Regions from separate parts of the Erwinia sp. HDF1-3R genome, predicted to be linked through region 1. Evidence: predicted binding sites of a transcription regulator. Region 1 holds the regulator's gene; each other region holds the start of a gene.
What was found. Region 1 encodes CRP, which controls carbon source genes, mostly activating them, when cyclic AMP is high. Its sites were predicted from a motif close to ATGTGANNNNNNTCACAT; they were not measured.
Positions count from the first base shown of each region.

Region 1 (2,204 bases):
CGATGCTGCAGGGCGCGTTTATCTCTCAGATCAATACGCTGGTGGTGCCGGGCGGCAAAATGGGGCTGGCGATGGAGCTGATAATGGGGCCGCTGGTCAGGCGTCTGATTGAGGGGAAAAAGATAGTCTGAGACACCGTGCGTTAAGCACAGAGAAAAAAACAGTCTGGGCCACTGCGCATTAGCCCCACAGGCTGGGGCTAATGGAATGTTAAATTTCGATCGCTTCAAAGCTGTGGGTGATTTCAACGCCTTTGCCCAGCATCAGGGCAACGGAGCAATACTTTTCTGCCGACAGGTCGACGGCGCGGGAAACGGCTTTCTCCTCCAGGCCCTTACCGCTGACAATAAAGTGCAGGTTGATATGGGTGAACAGACGGGGTGCTTCTTCCCGGCGTTCGGAAGTCAGTTTGACCTCGCAGTCAGCCACGTCATGGCGCCCCTTTTGCAGGATTGACACCACGTCGATGGCGCTACACCCGCCGGCCGCCATCAGCACCATTTCCATTGGGCTGGGTGCCTTATCGCCCGCATTGCCGTCCATTAAAATCTGGTGTCCAGATGAGGATTCTCCCAAAAAGGTGAGCCCTTCTACCCATTTAACACGTGCTTGCATAACAAATCCCTCTAAGTCATTCAGTTAACGCCAGATTACGCTTCGGCAACAAAAACGGCAATGCGACAATTTTCACACTATGCTGAAGCGAGACAACACAAGACACTCGTTCCAAGCTGTGCTACAAACAAAGCTGTAATAATTTCGTTCGTACTCTACAAGCATGACGAAACGGCACAACATAACGACCCAGGCCTGCGACAGGGTTCGGGATAATTTCCCTGAGGGGAAACGCGTCACTATTTCAACGCCTGACAGGGAACTCTGCCCCTGTGTTTAGGCATGATGACAACAGAGGATAATCGCGAATGGTTCTCGGCAAACCGCAAACAGACCCGACTCTTGAATGGTTCCTGTCACATTGCCATATTCATAAGTATCCATCCAAAAGCACGCTAATTCACCAGGGTGAGAAAGCGGAAACGCTTTACTACATCGTGAAAGGTTCAGTAGCGGTGCTCATTAAGGATGAGGAAGGCAAAGAGATGATCCTCTCTTACCTCAACCAGGGCGACTTTATCGGTGAACTTGGCCTGTTTGAAGAGGGTCAGGAGCGTAGCGCATGGGTCAGGGCGAAAACCGCCTGTGAAGTGGCTGAAATATCCTATAAGAAATTCCGTCAGCTTATTCAGGTTAACCCTGATATTCTGATGCGACTCTCTTCGCAGATGGCTCGTCGCCTGCAGGTGACGTCTGAGAAAGTGGGGAATTTAGCTTTCCTCGATGTGACGGGTCGCATCGCGCAGACGCTACTGAATCTGGCTAAGCAGCCGGATGCAATGACTCACCCGGATGGGATGCAGATCAAAATCACCCGCCAGGAAATTGGTCAGATTGTGGGCTGCTCGCGCGAAACCGTGGGCCGCATACTCAAAATGCTGGAAGATCAGAATCTGATCTCCGCACACGGTAAAACTATCGTAGTTTATGGCACGCGCTAACCGGCTCTGATCCCCCCGGCGCAACCTCCCGTTGCGCCTTTTTTATTGGTATGGAGCGATGTGGCGCAGACTGATTTATCATCCTGAGGTTAACTATGCCCTGCGTCAGACGCTGGTGCTCTGTTTACCAGTAGCGATTGGATGGCTGTTGGGCGATCTGCAAAAGGGACTGCTGTTCTCCCTGGTACCCGCATGCTGCAATAACGCCGGTCTGGATACGCCGCATAAGCGCTTTTTCAAACGCCTTATCGTGGGCGGAAGCCTGTTTGCCTTTAGTAGCTTTCTGATCCAGTACCTGGGTGAGCACAGCGTTCCCCTGCCTGCGATTCTGTTTGCTATGGCAATGCTGCTGGGCGTCACGGGTGAAATCAGCCCACTGCATGCCAGGCTGCTGCCCGGATCGCTTATCGCCGCCATCTTCACCCTGAGTCTGGCCGGTCGCATGCCGATATGGGAGCCGCCCCTGCTCTACGTGCTGGGGACGATCTGGTACGGGGTGTTCAACTGGTTCTGGTTCTGGCTGTGGAAAGAGCAGCCGATGCGCGAAACCCTCAGCCTGCTATACCGCGAGCTGGCCGACTATTGTGAAGCCAAATATACCCTGCTCACCCGTCTGACCGATCCTGAAAAAGCCCTGCCGCCGCTGCT
Region 1 covers NZ_CP155071.1:4,417,379-4,419,582, forward strand. Annotated here, with positions in the region: gene AAGR22_RS20145 (phosphoribulokinase) at 1-131, shown strand, start outside; gene AAGR22_RS20150 (OsmC family protein) at 211-615, opposite strand; gene crp (cAMP-activated global transcriptional regulator CRP) at 924-1,556, shown strand; gene AAGR22_RS20160 (YccS/YhfK family putative transporter) at 1,615-2,204, shown strand, end outside.

Region 2 (2,204 bases), 710 kb from region 1:
AGTGATCGTAGCCCAGAGAGAGGATATGGCTCGATGCAATTGAGTTGCTGGTGCGTGAAGAGCCGCCCTCGTCGCGCAGGTCTGAACCCCAGTCAAAGTTAGTAAAGCCAACGTAGCTCAGGTTACCGCCCCACAGTGTGGTGATAGGCACAAAGTACTTCACCTTAAAGCGGTAGCCATCCCAGCTGTTTTCATTGGCGGCACCGTAGTTTTCCCACTGGTATTTCGCATACACGTTCAGCGACAGCCCGACATCGGAATGGGTATCAATATCCGTCCCCAGACCCATGTACCAGGTGTTCTGACGGTTATCGCTGTTACGGCCCATATCGTAGATATAGTTGTTAGCAAAGTACCACTCTTTGAACGGGCCGAAACTCAGGTCGGTGTTGGTCAGCTTATCAATGGAGAAGCGGGGTTCGATCTCCATAAACAGCGGCGTGCCGTGGTCAAAAATGCCGTTAGCGTTTGAGTTGCCGACACCAAAGAAGTTGGGCAGGTCCAGATAGCCATAGAAATCAAACCAGTCTTTTTTGGCAAAGGCCTCATATTCAAGATACACATCGTTATTGAACTGCGGCCCGAAACGGGTGTGGTAGCTTCCGACAACGTTAACGCTCTGGTGCCACCAGTCGGAAGTGTACTGTGGGCTTTCCGTGGTGGCCGCGGCCGCCGTGGTTTCCGCCGCTGAAGAGACACTATAAGAGAGCGCTGCTAAGGCGCCAGCTATCAGTATTTTATATTTCATTATATTACCACATGCTTAATGACCATTTTCTGCAGCCACTGCGATGGTCTTCTTAAGTCGTCAGCAGAGAAGGAAAGGGCGACTGTTTTCACAGCTAAAATCACCCGCGTCGAATGTTGCAGCAGTGTGCCGCTATCCAGGACTTAGGAAATAGAGATTGGTCACACTTGTCAAACTCTGTTTCATTTCAGTTAATTTGAATTGTGATGCAGTTCACATTTAATTTGCGGATTCCGTTGAAAAGGGGGGAAGAGGCCCGTTTTAAGGTTTTTAATACGGAGTAATCGTTTGCGTACATGAGACAGGCAGTGGCTTGCTGCCTTATTGCGATGCCTAAGGCCGTTGACAGCCGGACAGGGTAGCGGTAATTATGCAAAATGAGGAATCACGCAGGTTCCTGACATAGTCTGCGCATGAGCGCGGAAGCCATCATCCGCTGTTCCTCTTCGAGAGCCTCATCATTTTCATTATCATCCATTACGTTGGGATCCTCATGACGGTCAATCAGGTCAGTTTGCGCATCCTGAATACGGCTGCTCTCAGTGATATAGTTGTCCAGGCTTGCGCGTGTGGCAGGTGAGTCAAATTTTATAAATGAGGGGATAGCAGGAGCCTGAAGACCTCGGGTGTTTTGTGCTGACATTGCATCCAGACGCGAGCTGACGTAATCGTTCAGGGACTGATTTTGCTGCCGCACACTTTGCCTTTGTGCTGAATTACCCGAGTTAATGTCATTAAAAGCGTGGGCGTTTTCGTGGCCAAAGCCGAGCAGAACGGCGGTAATTTCAGGTTCATCATTGTGCGTCTTCTGCTCCAGCATGGGAAAGACGTGATGCTGCAAAATGAGACCAGCATCAGTTGCAGCTGGCAGATTAAACCGTTCTGAAAAGAGCTGCTTATTTCCATTAATGGCTCTAAGGGCATTGCTAATATTAATCAGATATCCCTCATGATCGTCTGGTGAGGCAGAACGGTTATTAGCTGAAGGGATCAGGGCGAAACCATGCTTCATACCATTGGCCTGCGCATCAGCAAAGTGTGGCCAGCTGCCACCCTCATTAGCCCCTTCAAGATAAAATACTGGTTTTGAGCCCCATGCGACATGTGCCAGCCCGTTATGATTCATTTCAGTCAGGAGATCTTCAACGGCCTCTGTAGATAAATGTCGGGACCAGCCTGGAGAGGGAGACATATGCAGCGGGTTTTCACGGGCATGTTGTGCCTGTATCACGGTAGTGGCAGCCGTGATACCGGGGAATAAAACTTCCGGTCCCGGAAGCCGGGACAGTCCCTGGGGACGTGGATCGGCCTGTGAACGTTGTGTCTCTGATTGTTCGGGAGACACATTCTGCTGGGGTTGGTTTGCTAATGAGGTGGGAGACCCGCTATTGCCCGATCCTGAAACATTCATGATTATTATCCTGTAGTATTGGTGAAAATCGAACGGACACCGCAA
Region 2 covers NZ_CP155071.1:3,710,608-3,712,811, reverse strand. Annotated here, with positions in the region: gene AAGR22_RS16815 (nucleoside-specific channel-forming protein Tsx) at 1-748, opposite strand, end outside; gene AAGR22_RS16810 (hypothetical protein) at 1,134-2,159, opposite strand.
Region 2: the regulator CRP is predicted to act here: its motif matches at 950-967, upstream of AAGR22_RS16815 (nucleoside-specific channel-forming protein Tsx).

Region 3 (2,204 bases), 2.3 Mb from region 1:
AAGAGATTAAGGCGCTGCCAAACGTGCGTACCCTTACGCTCTCTGGCATGCTGGCTGAAGCGATTCGTCGCATCAGCAATGAAGAGTCTATTTCTGCGATGTTCGAGCATTAATAAACGTGGGACGGGTTCGCCCGTCCCACTTCTTTCGCGCTAGCTGAACAGCAAACGCTGATCGTCCCTGCCACCCGGTTCCCACCGGCGAATACTAATTCCCTTCAAACGCTGGCTTTTATGCCCTCCTGCCAGGACGTGATTTACAGCGCCACTTTTACGGTGAGCTATCACGACAGTTCCATAAAAACGAAGCTGTGGGGGCAGAATTACTGATGTCCGTGATGGTTGCCGGAAGGGCGACGGCAGCGCTCATCGCCATAATGGCGCACCCAGTAGTAGTGATCGGTTATCTTTTCACGTCCGCTAATGCGCGCGCCAACCAGCCACAGCAGCGCGCCGATGAAAATGCTAAGAATTGAACCTTGGATCATCAGCTGCGGCATCTGGAGCTGAGGAAGCTGGTTCAGTACGGCAAAAGCAATGCCAGCCAGCATCACCACCAAACCCAATACCATCAGCGCGTTACCCGCGTAATGTGCATGTTTACGTTTCATAATCCACCTCCAGAAGCAAAGCGGGGCAGAATCCACCCCAAAGTAAGATAAGTTTACCTAATGGATATGCAGTCTGGTGCGGGTCCGATCACATTTATTGCTTAAAGTTTGACATAACTTTACGTCTAAAGGGTTGTTTTACTATAGAAAACTTATTATCACGCAGGGCGATTAGTGTGGCTTTCGTCACATCACTGCGCGTTACTTTGAGTTCTGCCGTTCTGCCAGGTACACTAGCCCCCTGATAACGCATTCTTCAGGAACAGAGACAAGTGAGCAGCATTAAACTGATTGTGGGCCTTGCCAACCCCGGCGCCGAATATGCCGCAACCCGCCACAACGCCGGAGCCTGGTACGTTGATCTCCTGGCTGAACGACACAACCAGTCCCTAAAGGAAGAGAGCAAATTCTACGGCTACACCGCCCGCCTGAACCTGAGTGGCAACGATGTCCGCCTGCTGGTGCCCACCACCTTTATGAACCTGAGCGGTAAAGCCGTCGCCGCGATGGCAACCTTTTACCGTATCGCGCCGGAAGAGATTCTGGTAGCGCACGATGAGCTGGACCTGCTTCCCGGCATCGCAAAATTCAAACAGGGAGGCGGCCATGGCGGGCACAACGGTCTAAAGGATATCATCAGCAAGCTGGGGAACAGCCAGGACTTCCACCGCCTGCGCATTGGCATCGGGCATCCTGGCGATCGTAATAAAGTGGTGGGATTTGTACTGGGAAAACCTCAGGCCGCCGAGCAGACGCTCATCGACAGTGCGATAGATGAGGCTGCCCGCTGTACCGAGCTCTGGCTGAAGGAAGATAAGCTCAAGGCGATGAATCGCCTTCACGCGTTTAAAGCCTGATGCAATATTAGTCGCTGTCTGCGGCCACCTGATAGTTGGGGTCATCCAGCTCATGGCTGCAGAACGGGCCCGCTTTCTTCAGTAGGCTGATGCAGTCACGGCTGAGATGACGCAGCCGGACGCTGCGTCCCGCCTCCACGTAGCGGCTGGTGAGTTTATCAATCGCCTCCACGCCGCTCGAATCCATCACGCGCGTATGGGCAAAATCAATCACCACCGCCTCGCAATCCTGCTCCGGGTGAAACAATTCGTTAAAGCTGGCAGCCGAACCAAAGAATAGCGGCCCTTCAAGCCGGTACGTCTTCACGCCCTCTTCTTCCCGCTGCTCTACGATGGTAATGCGTGCATGCTGCCAGGCAAACACCAGCGCCGAGATAATCACGCCGCAGATAACCGCCATGGCCAGGTCGGTATAGATGGTCACCAGGGTAACGGCCACCATAATCACCGCGTCCGGCTTTGGCATGCGCTTAAGGCGACGCAGCGATGTCCATTCAAAGGTATTGATGCAGACCACAAACATAATACCCGCCAGCGCGGCCACCGGCAGCAGCGCGATATATTTCGACAGGCTGATAACAAACAGGATCAGCAGAACGGCCCCAACCAGATTGGAAATCCGTCCGCGACCGCCGGAGGTAAAGTTAATAATCGACTGACCGATCATCGCACAGCCGGCGAAGCTGCCGAAGAAGCCGCAAAGGGTATTGCCAATGCCCTGTGCGACGCACTCCCGG
Region 3 covers NZ_CP155071.1:2,083,318-2,085,521, reverse strand. Annotated here, with positions in the region: gene prs (ribose-phosphate diphosphokinase) at 1-113, shown strand, start outside; gene ychH (stress-induced protein YchH) at 323-610, opposite strand; gene pth (aminoacyl-tRNA hydrolase) at 883-1,467, shown strand; gene AAGR22_RS09590 (SulP family inorganic anion transporter) at 1,475-2,204, opposite strand, start outside.
Region 3: the regulator CRP is predicted to act here: its motif matches at 785-802, upstream of pth (aminoacyl-tRNA hydrolase).

Region 4 (2,204 bases), 830 kb from region 1:
TGGCCTTATAATGATTGCGAAGCGTTGAGTATAGACCTTATGGCTCGTTCGTCGGCTCCAGCAGGATCGCACCGGTCCCCCGTTCGCCAAGACGGTCATCAGGGTTGCGCAACGGGCAGTCGGCCATAGACAGGCAGCCGCAGCCGATGCAGCCATCCAGGTCGTCGCGCAGTCGGGTCAGCGTCGCGATACGTCGATCCAGCTCTTGCCGCCAGCGTTCGGTCAGGCCTCGCCAGTCCTTAGGCGACATCCTTTTTCCCGGTGGAAATTGCAGCAGATGCTCACCAATGGTTGCCAGAGGTATACCGATGCGCTGGGCAATTTTAACAATTGCGACCCGTCGCAGTACGTCGCGGTTATAGCGCCGCTGATTTCCCGGATTGCGAAAGCTGCTGATTAATCCTTTACTTTCATAGAAATGGAGCGCTGATACGGCGACGCCACAGCGCTGTGCCACATCGCCTGGTGTCAGTTCACGCTTGTTCGCGCCGTGGAGATTTTTTTTCATTTTGCCCTTTACCTCAAGTTAACTTGAGGAATTATACTCAGCAGCCATTGAGAAGGCGACATCGTTTCTGGCGCAATTTACCCATCCGGGGCTGACAGCGCAGCTGAACCAGGGAGAAAAGACGTATGCATGACAACATCATCCACACACTGACCGACTGGATTGAGAATAATCTCGACAAAACCCTGTCAATTGATGACGTCGCCGCTAAATCGGGCTATTCAAAATGGCATCTGCAGCGGATGTTTCGCGCCGTGACCAAACAGACGCTGGGGGGATATATTCGTGAGCGCAGGTTAACGCTGGCCGCTGAAGCGCTTCGTAAGACGCAGCGGCCGGTTTTTGATATTGCGATGCAGTATGGCTATGATTCGCAGCAGACATTTTCCCGCGTCTTCCGCCGCCAGTTTTCCCTGACGCCTACCGCTTACCGCCATAGCATGCGCCGCCAGTCGCTGACCCGTCAGACCAGCTATGCCTTTGACTGCAGTGCTGGCATGGGATATCACAGCAATAGCCTGCTTTAATGCCTAAAAATTATTCAAATTTTAAAAACGAGTGATATAATGTGACCGTCGTCACACTTATATGACCTCTGGGTCAGCTTCGACTAAGGGCTTATCCTGGCAACCCTTCGTCCAAATCGCGTGATGCCACTACCTATTGTCAGGGCAGTTATTCGCGGAGTTTGAACGAGATATGGGAACCTTAACCACAAGCCTGATATTGATGAGATGGGAACTGGTGAGTGCTGTGATGATGTTTCTGGCCAGCACATTTAACGTCAGGTGCCGCAAAAGCAGCCATAACGCAATGGCCTTTATCTTTACCGGCATCGGGATTGGCATGTCCTGCTGGTTTGTAACCGGCCTGCTGGGCATGACGCTAAGCATGAGCAATCTACAAAATTTTTGGCACGTCACTAAAGATGTCTTCATCGACGTAATGAGCCACACGCCCGCCGATTACCCCATGCCTTAACCGCCCCCGTGAGCCGCAAATTCTGAGTAACAGGCGGCTCACCGTTTACCTTAACCACATCATCAGATCTTCTTAAATACAGCAGGTAGAGGCGCGGTCTCTTCCGGGCGATGCGCCCGCGGCAGCGCGGCAGATTTACGCTCCTGGAGCCACATATCACCCATCATTTTATCCAGCCCCTGTTCCAGTCCGGTGACCATCCCCGCGCCCGGCGTGAAAGTCAGCTCGCCAAAGTAGATCTGGCCCTCACTGATGTACCAGTCAACGCGAACATAATCGAAGTCACTCGCCAGCTTCTTACTTAACTCCAGAGCCTTCTCGAGCGTCTCCCGATCGCCGCTGATATCGAGACCCGTATCGCGGATCTTGTAGAAGCAGTGGCTGAGATTGTTGACGTAAAAGTTCATAGAGAGCGGCGAGTTGCCGCTGCGGTTGTAAATCACCTGCAGCACGTACTCATAATTGCCGTCTTTTTTATTGAACATATGAAACTTGTAGTCAATAGCAGCGAACTTGCCGTCGCCCACATACTTCTCCACCAGAATCCTGGGCTTGATGTAACGATAGTGGATCTCGCGAGCTTCATGCGAAAAATCACGACTCAACCACTCTTCACAGCGTTTAATCAACAGCTGTTTCTGGATGCAGTCCGGCTCATCCAGGAAGATTTCTACCATACCGGAGCCGTGGTTCGGTTTGATAACGGTATTTTTTA
Region 4 covers NZ_CP155071.1:449,755-451,958, reverse strand. Annotated here, with positions in the region: gene soxR (redox-sensitive transcriptional activator SoxR) at 38-508, opposite strand; gene soxS (superoxide response transcriptional regulator SoxS) at 634-1,035, shown strand; gene AAGR22_RS01985 (YjcB family protein) at 1,208-1,489, shown strand; gene AAGR22_RS01980 (ATP-grasp fold amidoligase family protein) at 1,552-2,204, opposite strand, start outside.
Region 4: the regulator CRP is predicted to act here: its motif matches at 1,075-1,092, upstream of AAGR22_RS01985 (YjcB family protein).